DNA from 2 places in the Paenibacillus sp. B2(2019) genome. Region 1 is predicted to be linked to the other one. Evidence: riboswitches for the same ligand, from Rfam matches in the RefSeq annotation. Region 1 holds a riboswitch; the other holds the start of a gene.
What was found. Region 1 has a riboswitch for glycine ahead of PAENI_RS13145 (amino acid permease). Riboswitches for the same ligand answer to the same signal wherever they lie in the genome.
Positions count from the first base shown of each region.

Region 1 (5,808 bases):
ACCGCTAGTTGATGTTGACCTCACTCAAGCTTGATTACTTCTCCCCTTTTTACTTCTAATCGAATACAAGATAAATAATAAAATAAACCATAACGGAGTACACAATAAAGCCGGGCGTGTTTCTCCAGCGAACAGCATGATGATCAGTATTCCAGCGAACAAGGTTAAGACAATATAATTAATAGCCGGTGTGAACGGTGCTTTGAATTTGGATTTCGCCTGTAAGTCTGGCCGGGTTTTCTTATACTTAATATGGCAGATAAGAACAATGCCCCACACCCATATAAAACAAATGGCGCTAATCGTTGTCACGATTCCAAAAGCCTGCTCCGGAATAAGTTTACTCAAAAGAGCACCCACAGATATAACAATTGTAGAAATGAATAACGAGTTACCTGGTACATGGTTTTTATTCAGTTTGCCCAAATGAGGTGATGCCTGGTTATTTCTACTCAAATTATAGAGAATTCGGCTGGTCGAGAACATCCCACTATTACAAGCGGAAGCGGCTGAAGTTAATACGACAAAATTAATAATCCCTGCGGCAATTGGAATCCCTACTAAAGTAAAGGTTTTTACAAAAGGACTCTCTGCCGGGCTGAGCTCCGTCCAAGGGTTAATGCATAGCAGGACGAAAAGCGCACCGACATAGAAAAATAGAATCCGTAAAGGAATTTTATTAATCGCCGATGGGATATTTTTCTCCGGATCCGCTGTTTCCGCTGCCGACACCCCGACCAATTCCACACCCACGTAAGCAAATACAACCATTTGAAAAGAAAATAAGAAGCCTGATATGCCGTTCGGAAAAAATCCCCCATGCTCCCATAGGTTTCGTACCGTCACCGATCCTGCATCCGTCTTAAACCCAATGATCAGCAAAATGACTCCAAGACCAATCAAGGCAAGAATCGTAATTACCTTAATTAAAGCAAACCAAAATTCGAGTTCCCCAAAGCTCTTTACAGTTAATAAATTAAGTCCTAATAACACGACTAGACAGGCGATGGCAGGGACCCACTGCGGGATATCAAACCAATATTGTACATATACGCCAACAGCGATGACATCAGCCATAGCCGTCATGATCCAGCAAAACCAATAGGTCCAACCGGTAATGAACGCGACTCGTGATCCAAGGTAGTCTTCAGCAATATCCGTAAACGATTGATAGCCCGCTTTAGATAATAGGAGCTCTCCCAGTGCTCTCATCACAAAAAACACAGCAATACCCACGATTAGATACGTGATCATGATGGATGGGCCTGCCTTCTCTATCGCCTTGCCTGATCCCAAGAATAATCCTGTACCGATGGTGCCGCCAATAGCAATAAGTTGAACATGCCGATTGGCTAGCTCTCTCTTTAATTCTGGTTGTGCCATACCTAGTTCCCCCTTGTGAGTACAATAAATTGGAATAAAAAAAGAGAGATTGGATGTCATCCAATCTCCCAGATCGTAAGAATATCAAATAATATTTGCCTACTGATGTCGATCAGCATGACAAATATATATTCAGTACTCTTCTGTCCTTTTGCCTGAGATTGTGAACCCTTCGGCGCCGCGGAATTTCCGCGGTCTCTCCAGAAGCTGCTCCAGCTAAAGTGTAATCCTTAGCCATCATAGCTCGTGAATTATGAAGTTGATAAAGCGGTAACGCAGTAAAGCTGTTCTGATATTCTAACATATTACTTGTGATGTGAGTGTTAATCAGTGATAAAAGTCTCAAGAATTTAAAGCAAGCCTCATGAACATACTACTTTTTGAAAAACAAAAAGCTAAAGGAGTATGCTAATGAAAGCCGCTGTAGTAAAACAATTTAAAGAAAAGTTAGAACTACAAGACGTACCTAAACCAAAACCCGGACACAAAGAAATCCTTGTCCATATTCAGGCGTGCGGAGTGTGTCATACTGATTTGCATGCTGCTCATGGGGATTGGCCCGTCAAACCGAAACTCCCTCTTATTCCCGGGCATGAAGGCGTTGGGATTATTGAAGAAATAGGTGAAGGAGTTACACACTTAAAAGTAGGTGACCGAGTAGGAATTCCATGGCTGTACTCAGCCTGCGGTCATTGTGAGTATTGTCTTACAGGAAGAGAGACTCTTTGTCTCGATCAGCAAAATTCTGGATATTCCGTAGATGGCGGATATGCAGAATATTGTGTGGCAGCTGCCGATTATGTAGTGAAGGTTCCTGATAATTTAAGCTTCATCGAAGCGGCACCTTTATTTTGCGCTGGCGTTACGACCTATAAAGCTTTGAAAGTATCGGGTGTAAAACCAGGTGAGTGGGTAGCCATTTTCGGCATCGGAGGATTGGGTCATCTTGGCGTACAATATGCAAAAGTGATGGGAATGAACGTAGTGGCCATCGACACGTCGGATGAAAAGATGGAGCTTGCCAAACAGCTTGGTGCAGACAAAACCGTAAACGCATTAAAAGAAGATGCCGCAGACTGGATTCAAAAAGAAATCGGTGGAGTGCATGGTGTCGTTTGTACGGCGGTTGCGAAAAAAGCATTCGACCAAGCCTACCGGGCCATTCGCCGCGGCGGTACCTGCGTCATGGTTGGGCTGCCTCCTGAATCCATGGATGTTCCGATCTTTGATACAGTATTAAACGGAACAAAGGTAGTCGGTTCAATTGTCGGCACTCGCAAAGATTTGCAAGAAACTTTACAATTCGCTGCAGAAGGAAAAATAAAAACCATTATTGAGACACGTAAACTAGAAGATATTAATGAGATCTACGATCTTATGTTAGAAGGCAAAATCAATGGTCGAATCGTCCTTGATATGACGAAATGACCCGAGAGAAAACACGCTCGACAAGTGCTGCTTTTCGGGTTTCTTTATGACTAAAAACTTGCTCTGTTAATAATACCGCTCTCCGCGATGTATCACATCCCTACCTAAACCTATGCTCGGAATGAAAAGATAAATTTTACACAGTCGTACCATACGTATTAGACTGTAATTTTAAAGCATACCATCACTCTAAGAAGGAGAGAAATATGTACAAGATCAATAGATTTTCTCAGCTTTGCAAAATAGCTTAAAGCTATCGCAAACTGCAAAAGAGCGATGCGATTCTAACGGCTCGCTCTTTGCCTCCCCCTTGACCTACCCTGAAATCAAAAAAGAGGCTCTCCGCTGTAACAGCGAGAAAGCCTCTTTTGTCATTTTACTTTAAACTCAGCGTAATGGATCAATACACCTGACCTAGCAACTGGTATGCTTCTTCCTTGGTTTTAACCACCAAGAGCTTTTCCCTGAAATCATCATCCATCAGCTTGCGAGACAACATTTGCAGCACTTTAAGATGGGCGTTTCCCTTACTGCTGCGCGGCACCGCAATCATAAAGATCAGTTTAGCTTCGCTTCCGTCTAGGCTCTTCCAATCTACTCCATTCTGCTTGATGCCAAATACAATGCTTGGCTTTAGTACGGCGTCCGATTTGCCGTGGGGAATGGCTATATTCAGACCGATGCCTGTCGAGCTTTCTTCTTCCCGGGCCAATATAGCCTCTTTGAAATCACCGGCAGAGCTTACCGCTCCGGCTCTATCCAGCGCTCCAATCATTTCGTTAATAATAGCGTCCTTAGTATCTCCATTCAGATCCAGGTTAATCAAATCCGGCGTAAGAATATCGGTTAATTTCTCAATGTGAATGGCTGGCGCTTCCGTCGCGGTCCGGTCATTTGCCTGTTCCGATGCCGACACGTCTGTGGTAGTTGTCTCAGCTACTACGACAGAATATTCAAGATCCGCTTCTCCCAGGACAGCCTGGGTTGCAGCTGTAACATCCTTTTTCAGCAGCCTGATCATGACAGCCGTTACCGCCGAACCGACAATGACGGCGACAAAAAACATCAGCACATTGTCAACGGCGCCAAGCACGGCTACAATCGGTCCGCCATGGGCTACTCTGTCTCCAACATGGCCAAGCATCGCTATCACCGAACCGACCATCGAACCGACCATGATACTTGGAATGACACGCAGAGGATCTTGTGCCGCAAACGGGATTGCACCTTCGGTGATACCAAACAGTCCCATTGTAAATGATGCTTTGCCGGCCTCTCGTTCCGCCGGTTCAAATTTACGTTTGCTAATCATCGTTGCAAGTCCCATTCCAATTGGAGGGATACAAATAGCGGCGGCGATTGGGCCCATAATTTCATAGTTTCCTTCTCCGATCATGGCCGAACCGAATAGGAATGCAACCTTGTTCACTGGACCGCCCATATCGAAAGAAATCATCGCACCCAGGATCAGGGCTAGCAGAATCGAACTTGTACCCTGCATACCTGCGAGCCACCCCGTCAAGGATTCAAACAGCTGCGCGATTGGAGAACCAATCAAGAATACAAAAATCAAACCTACAATCAGGGAGGTCAATATTGGAATAATGATGATTGGCATGATAGGTTTTAGCGCCTTAGGAACCTTCATTTTCTTGATTCCAAGCGCTACATAACCCGCTAGGAAACCGGCGATAATTCCGCCGATGAATCCGGCTCCCGCTTCACTCCCGTAAAAACTTCCGTTTGCGGCGATGAATCCGCCGACCATACCCGGAACAAGACCTGGCCTGTCCGCAATACTCATCGCGATAAAACCGGCTAATATGGGCACCATGAAGGTAAACGCGGCTGATCCGATATCCAATATCGTCTTCCAGAATGAATCATCCGGTACGACCAGACCTCCCGGGGTTTTCACGCCACCTAGGGTCAGCGCTATTGCGACCAGTAAGCCGCCGACAACGATAAACGGCACCATATAGGACACCCCGTTCATCAAATGGCGGTAAATCGGATTTTGCTTCGATTTTTTCTCCTGCTTGATATCTTCAGCCGACCGCAATTGTGCTCGGTAGACCTTCACATCATCGCTCATCACCCGTCTGATCAGCTCTTCCGGATGACGGATGCCTTCCTGTACGCCAACTACAAGCAGCTTTTTGCCGACAAACCGATCCTTTACCACCGTTTTGTCCGCCGCGATAATTATGCCGTCCGCTTCACGGATATCCTGCTCGGTTAACTGATTCTCCACTCCAATAGAACCCTGAGTTTCAACCTTCATCTTGATGCCTAGTTTAGCTGCCGCCTTTTGAAGATTTTCGGCGGCCATATACGTATGTGCTATTCCATTAGGACATGAGGTAATCGCCAATATTTTCATGGTCATTCTCCTTCGCTATAAATGTTTCCGCTTACATTCATAGTATAAACGCCAACCATGCCCTTATCTTATTGAAATTTTACCGAAACTTCCGGAAAAACTAAATTTATTCTTGTCAAACAAATAAAACGATATTAAAAGGTCACTCTTTATCGTGTGTATAGCTTAATTTTAATTTACTCTTTCAGCCTACTCAGAAATTTCATCACGTCAGTTTCCTTGGACAAAGCACTGACAAAAGCCGGACGCTCACTGATCAGGGACAATTCCTTAAACATTTGCCTCGCTTCTTCCCGTTCTTCACTTTTTAACGCAAGCATAAACACGAGCTCCACTTTTTCAGTTCCCCAGAGGAGTGGCTGCTTTAAGGTGGCGATTGCAATCACCGATTGTTTGATCAATTGAGGGCTACCATGCGGAATGGCAATCCCTCCCCCTATAGTCGTAGACGACATTATTTCTCTCCCCAGAGCGCTTTCCGAATAACCTGCCTCCGCATATCCCTTGTCCATCAATACTTGCCCCAGCTTAGCTATAATCTGGTCTGGCTGCTGCACGTCCTGCTGGAGAAAGACCAGAAATGGCGTTGTGTACTTTAAAAAAATGGATTCTTG
Region 1 is NZ_VTZR01000013.1:539,295-545,102, forward strand. Features, by position in the region: gene PAENI_RS13145 (amino acid permease) at 25-1,383, opposite strand; glycine riboswitch at 1,517-1,597, opposite strand; gene adhP (alcohol dehydrogenase AdhP) at 1,795-2,811, shown strand; gene PAENI_RS13155 (PTS fructose transporter subunit IIABC) at 3,212-5,194, opposite strand; gene PAENI_RS13160 (BglG family transcription antiterminator) at 5,371-5,808, opposite strand, start outside.

Region 2 (5,808 bases), 490 kb from region 1:
ACCTCCGAGGGAAGCGGGAATACCGAGTGGCTGAGCGTCACCGACTACGATGTCGGCTCCGAGCTTACCTGGTGTTTCTAGTACGCCAAGAGCGATCGGATTTGCACTGACGACGAACAACCCTTTAACAGCATGGATCAGTGGCTCAACGGAGCTAAGATCTTCGATGCTGCCAAAGAAGTTAGGCGATTGCATCAGTACTGCAGCCGTATCACCATCAATGGCCTCAGCAAGCTTAGCCTGATCGGTAACACCGTCTTTATAGTCAATCTCCACTACCTCAAGACCCCAAGCATTAGCCGATGTGCGTAACACTTGGCGCGCTTCAGGATGAACGGTGCGGGAGACAATTAATTTTTTGCGTTTGGTAGCACCAGCTGCGAGGACGGCTGCTTCGGATAATGCGGTTGCGCCATCATACATACTGGCATTGGCTACTTTCATACCGGTTAGTTCGCAAATGTAGGATTGGAATTCGAAGATCGCTTGCAGTTCGCCTTGGCTGATCTCCGGTTGATAAGGGGTGTAAGCAGTGTAGAATTCTGAACGGGAAATGACATGGTTGATCACTACAGGGATGTGATGGTCGTATAATCCGGCGCCGAGGAAGCTGGCGTGCGAATCGAAGTCAGCATTTCGGTCAGCGAGACCTTTCATGTGACGTAGCAGGGCGTACTCATCGAGTGGTTCAGACATCGGCATAGTGCCTTGATAACGGACGGCTTCAGGGATATCGGAGAACAGCTCATCTATGGACTGAATCCCGACGGTTTCCATCATCTCTACGCGGTCCTGTGCTGTCATGGGCAGATAACGGTGCTTCATTAAGGTTTCACTCCTTGGCTTTTTTAAAATATAAGAAAGTACAATTTTCACGTTATACTTTATCCTTCTATTTCTCGCTTAAAAGTTCACCGTCCTAATATGGACGCTAAAGGCGTTTATACTTGTAAAAAGGGGCCTTAATCACGACAGCCTTAAGCTGCTTGCCACGTATCTCTACGAAAACCTCTGTGCCTATTTCACTGTAAGCTGTATCCAGCAAAGCTAATCCCAGGTTGCGTTTCAGCGTTGGAGATTGGGTTCCGGTTGTGACCTCTCCGATTTTGATGCCGTCCGCATAGACCGGGTAATGGGAGCGCGGAATGCCTCGATCAATCATTTCTAGACCGACAAGGCGGCGGGGAAGACCGGCTTCTTTTTGCTGCACTAGCGCATCGCGACCGATGAAGTCCGCTTTGTCCAGCTTCACGAAGAACTGTACTCCAGCTTCAAGAGGCGTGATGTCAGCCGACAGCTCCTGACCGTACAGTGGCAATTTTGCCTCGAAACGAAGCGTATCCCGTGCGCCCAGTCCAGCAGGTGTTAATCCGTGAGGAGAGCCTGCTGCGAGAAGGCCGTTCCATAACGTTGCTGCCCCATCCAGCGGAGCGTAAATTTCGAAGCCATCTTCACCGGTATAACCCGTACGGGAGATCAGTACTTCTACACCGCAGACGGTTGAGCGTTCGATGAAGTGGAAAGGCTTGAGCGTTGAGATCGGTGCATCAGTAACTTCTGCGAGTATGGTCTCTGCCAGCGGACCTTGCAAGGCGAGCAAAAGCGTCTCGTCAGAGACATTAGTGAGTGTGACTTCACCGAATTCAGAGGTCAGATGCTCTTGCAGCCACTGGAAGTCCTTATCGATGTTGGAGGCATTTACGACAAGCATATAACGGCCTTCACTTAGTCGATACACGAGTAAATCGTCGACCACACCGCCGTTTGGATAACAGAGCAGCGTATATTGCGCCGCACCATCGGTAAGGCGGCTGACATCGTTGGTCGTCATTTTTTGTAAAAAGGCTTCAGCGCCGCTTCCGATCACCATGAATTCACCCATATGCGATACATCGAACAGTCCAGCCTGCTGGCGAACAGCCTCATGCTCCTTCACGATACCTGTAAACTGTACTGGCAGCTCCCAGCCGCCAAAATCAATGCACCTGGACTCCGAATAAGCGGAATAGAGATCATAAAAAGGTGTTCTTTTCAAAGCATCCATGTCGTCACTCCCCTAGTCTGATTACATACGAAAAAAAGGACAGGCAGAAGCAATCATGCATAAATGCACTAATCGCTTTCTGCTCTGTCCTTTGTACCTGAGAGTTACCCTGCGTAACTAACATGCAAGTTTCCCCGTTGGTGACCTGACGCACCCAGCCTCGCGTCTGATGCTCTCCAGAGGTACGTCCGACAAAGGTCCTTTTGCCTGAGAGATTCACCCCTGTTAGGGCTTACTCCTTCGGCGCCGTCTTCAAGTGAGACAGTCTCTCCCTATGCCATCATCCGCAACTGTATTTGTTTCTTATGTCTCCATTAAACGGGTATAGGAGGGCGCTGTCAACAAGAAAAAGTCAAAAAAACGACAAATTTATTTTACTGTTAGTAATATTGACATTATGCTCCGGGATCACTTAGGCTATAACTAAATTTAGAATTCCAATTTGGAAATGAGGCGGCTTGAAATGAGTGAAGTTTTAGATAACCTTCTTTACAGCGAAGAGCATGAGTGGGCACAGCAAGTGGAAGGACGCGTAGTACGTGTTGGGATTACGGATCATGCTCAGCATTTGTTAGGCGATATCGTATTTGTGGAATTTCCAGAAGTGGGTTCGGCCATTTCAGCTGGCGACAGCGTAGGTAGTATCGAATCCGTTAAGACCGTATCGGAACTCTATTCACCCGTCTCTGGGAAGGTTACCAAGATTAATGATGGTTTAGAAGCTAGTCCAGAGCTAATTAATGATAAGCCGTATGGTGAAGGTTGGATTTTTGAAATTGAAGTGGACGGAGAGTATGCTGATGCTGTAAAAGGACTGCTAGATGCAGCTGGATATCGTGCATTGGTAGGGGAGTAATTCTAATTTTTTTCTGAATATTAATTTCACCGAATGTGATATTTATAGCAGCAAGTTTCCGTTTTTGGGGACTTGCTGTTTGGTGTTTTTATATAGATAGTGGTGGTGAATTTTTGAGTTAAATCCTGGGACTGTTTGGAATTATGGGATTTTATTTAAAAGCGAATCTACTGATTGTGGAATTAGGGAAAACCTCCCTTATTTTAGACGAGTATAGCGTGACACTAAGGGTTTTAGGGAATTCCTCCCTAAAATTTCAGTGAAAAGCGCTATTTCTGACTAAATAGGGTATTAATCAGGGAGGAATTCCCTAATTCTGTGCCTGGACAAGGGAATAGGCAGATAATCAGGGAGTATTTCCGTAATAAATAGTGGCGAGCCCATTTTGGTATGTTGATAAGCAGATTCGCTCCTGCACAGGCCTAGCTATTGTAACTAGCTCTGAGTAAAACATTTTTTATGCACCCTCTTGAAGTTGACGAAGCACAATGATCTCTACACGGCGGTTCTTTTGCTGACCTGCTGCCGATGTATTATCCGCGGTGGGCTGGGTATCAGCATAACCTGCGTATTGAAAATTGTCGGGATTCAATCCCTCCCGATCTAAGAAAAAGCGAAGCACTGACAGCGCACGAGCACCAGACAGCTCCCAGTTGTCGTTATAGTGAGAAGCTGAAGATACTGGCGTATTGTCGGTATGTCCTTCAATGCTGATCTTTGCGCCGATATCGCTGAATAAGCCAGATAACTGCTGAAGAGCAGGGAGGGCTGGAGACTTCAGGTCTGCCTTACCTATATCGAAGAGAAACCGGTCACTGAGTGTGATTTCTATCCCCTGCGGTTTGTCGGCAACAAAAATTTGTTCTCCAAGATTATTTTCCTCTACATAGTTCGTGATCACACCCATTAATTCAGCAAGTTTAGCCTCTTGTTCTCGAAAAGCAAGTTCACGTGCCGAAGGTATTTCGTTCTCCGTTTGTTCAGCAGATCCAGCATTCGGTCTCGCAGTTGCAGCTGCATTCCCATTCCCGTCTGTACTTTCCGGTTTGTTCTCAGTTGATTTCCCAGCATCTAAAATGCCGTTCCCACCCTCAAGGACAGTGCTGCCAGACTTGAAGGTCTCGGATAATGAGCCTGTCACGATGTTATATTTGTCAGTATCCAGGCTGCTCATCGCATACAATATAACGAAAAAAATAAGTAAAAGTGTAATTAGATCAGCATAAGTAATCATCCAACGGTCGCGGCTTTCCCGAGTCTCTACACGCCGCTTGCGCCGGTCTCTTTGTCTCATAGAAGGCCTCTAGTTTCCGCACGGTCATTCGTGTCCGTGTCTGAGATGAATGAGTTCAGTTTTTTACGCACCAGCAAGGGGTGATCCCCGTTCTGCAAAGAAAGAATGCCGACGAGTAGCATTTCCATACTATGTAGCTGGCTTTGACTGCGGGATTTGATTTTGGAAGCGATGGGTAAAAATATTAAATTAGCGATGGCAACACCGTACAGTGTTGCGGTAAATGCAACTGCGATAGATGTGCCCAGATTTGACGGATCTGTAAGGTTGCCAAGTACACGGATGAGGCCCATCACCGTCCCGATAATTCCCATCGTTGGTGCATATCCACCTGCAGCTTCAAAAATCTTAGCATAGTTCTCATGCTTCAATTCTTTAGCATCCATTTCTAATTCAAGAATCTGTCTTACCTGCTCAGGATCAGTACCGTCCACAATAAGAAGTAGACCTTCACGTGTAAAAGGGTCCGGATGTTCTTCAGCTTGTTTTTCTAACATTAGAACGCCGCCGCGACGGGCCACGGTTGCCATTGCAATGAGTTCTTCTGCTTTTTCTACATCACGATCAGGGTTGCTACCGAAAGCCATGCGTAATGCTGTTGGAATGGAGCGCAGCTTAGATGCCGGGAAACTGATCATAACGGCGGCAAACGTACCCCCGAACACAATCAAAGCTGCATTAAGCTGCAGCAGTCCTGAGAGGCTTCCGCCTTCCCAGAGATAGCCGCCGATTAACGCAGCCAGTCCAGCCAATAGGCCGATTATTGAGGTAATATCCATGCTTCAAGCTCCTAACATTTCTATGTATTATGGTTTGCAACGATCTAGTCAACACTGTATAATGAACGGGAACACATATTCTTATCTTCCATATTTTTTAATTATAAGAAAGTATAAGTTTCACGTTATACTTTAATCCTTATAATTCTCGCACAAACGCTTAACGTCTTTTAGAGACGTCAAGGGCGTTTTAGCTTGCCATCGTATGGAGAGAGAACATTCAGACAACAATTATAATATATTAATCTAGTTTAGACGATAGAGGGGAGACGGGCAAATGAGTGATATTGTCGTCAGTACAAAGACTTTTGAATTGGAGTCCGAGTATACACCCCAGGGCGATCAGCCTCATGCCATAGAGGAATTACTACAAGGCATCCGGCAGGGCAAGAAGCACCAGACGCTGCTGGGCGCGACGGGTACGGGGAAGACGTTTACCGTTGCACAAGTTATTTCCAAATTAAACCGCCCGACGTTAGTTATTGCGCACAACAAGACTTTGGCTGCCCAACTGGCGAGTGAGTTTAAGGAGTTTTTTCCGCATAATTCGGTAGACTATTTCGTCAGCTACTACGACTATTACCAACCAGAGGCGTATATTCCCTCCTCCGATACTTATATCGAGAAAGACTCCAGTATTAATGAAGAGATTGATAAATTGCGCCACTCCGCAACGAGCTCCTTGTTCGAACGGCGTGACGTTATTATTGTGGCGAGTGTGTCTTGTATTTACGGCCTCGGTTCGCCGATGGAATACGGAAGCTTGCTTTTGTCATTGCGGGTAGGGATGGAGAAGCCTCGAAATGAGATTTTGAGCAGGCTAGTGGATATCCAG
Region 2 is NZ_VTZR01000013.1:46,003-51,810, reverse strand. Features, by position in the region: gene gcvPA (aminomethyl-transferring glycine dehydrogenase subunit GcvPA) at 1-825, opposite strand, end outside; gene gcvT (glycine cleavage system aminomethyltransferase GcvT) at 932-2,044, opposite strand; glycine riboswitch at 2,230-2,328, opposite strand; gene gcvH (glycine cleavage system protein GcvH) at 2,508-2,900, shown strand; gene PAENI_RS11070 (flagellar motor protein MotB) at 3,358-4,194, opposite strand; gene PAENI_RS11065 (flagellar motor protein) at 4,191-4,973, opposite strand; gene uvrB (excinuclease ABC subunit UvrB) at 5,251-5,808, shown strand, end outside.
Region 2: linked by a shared signal. The riboswitch ahead of gcvT (glycine cleavage system aminomethyltransferase GcvT) and the one ahead of PAENI_RS13145 (amino acid permease) in region 1 are both predicted to bind glycine.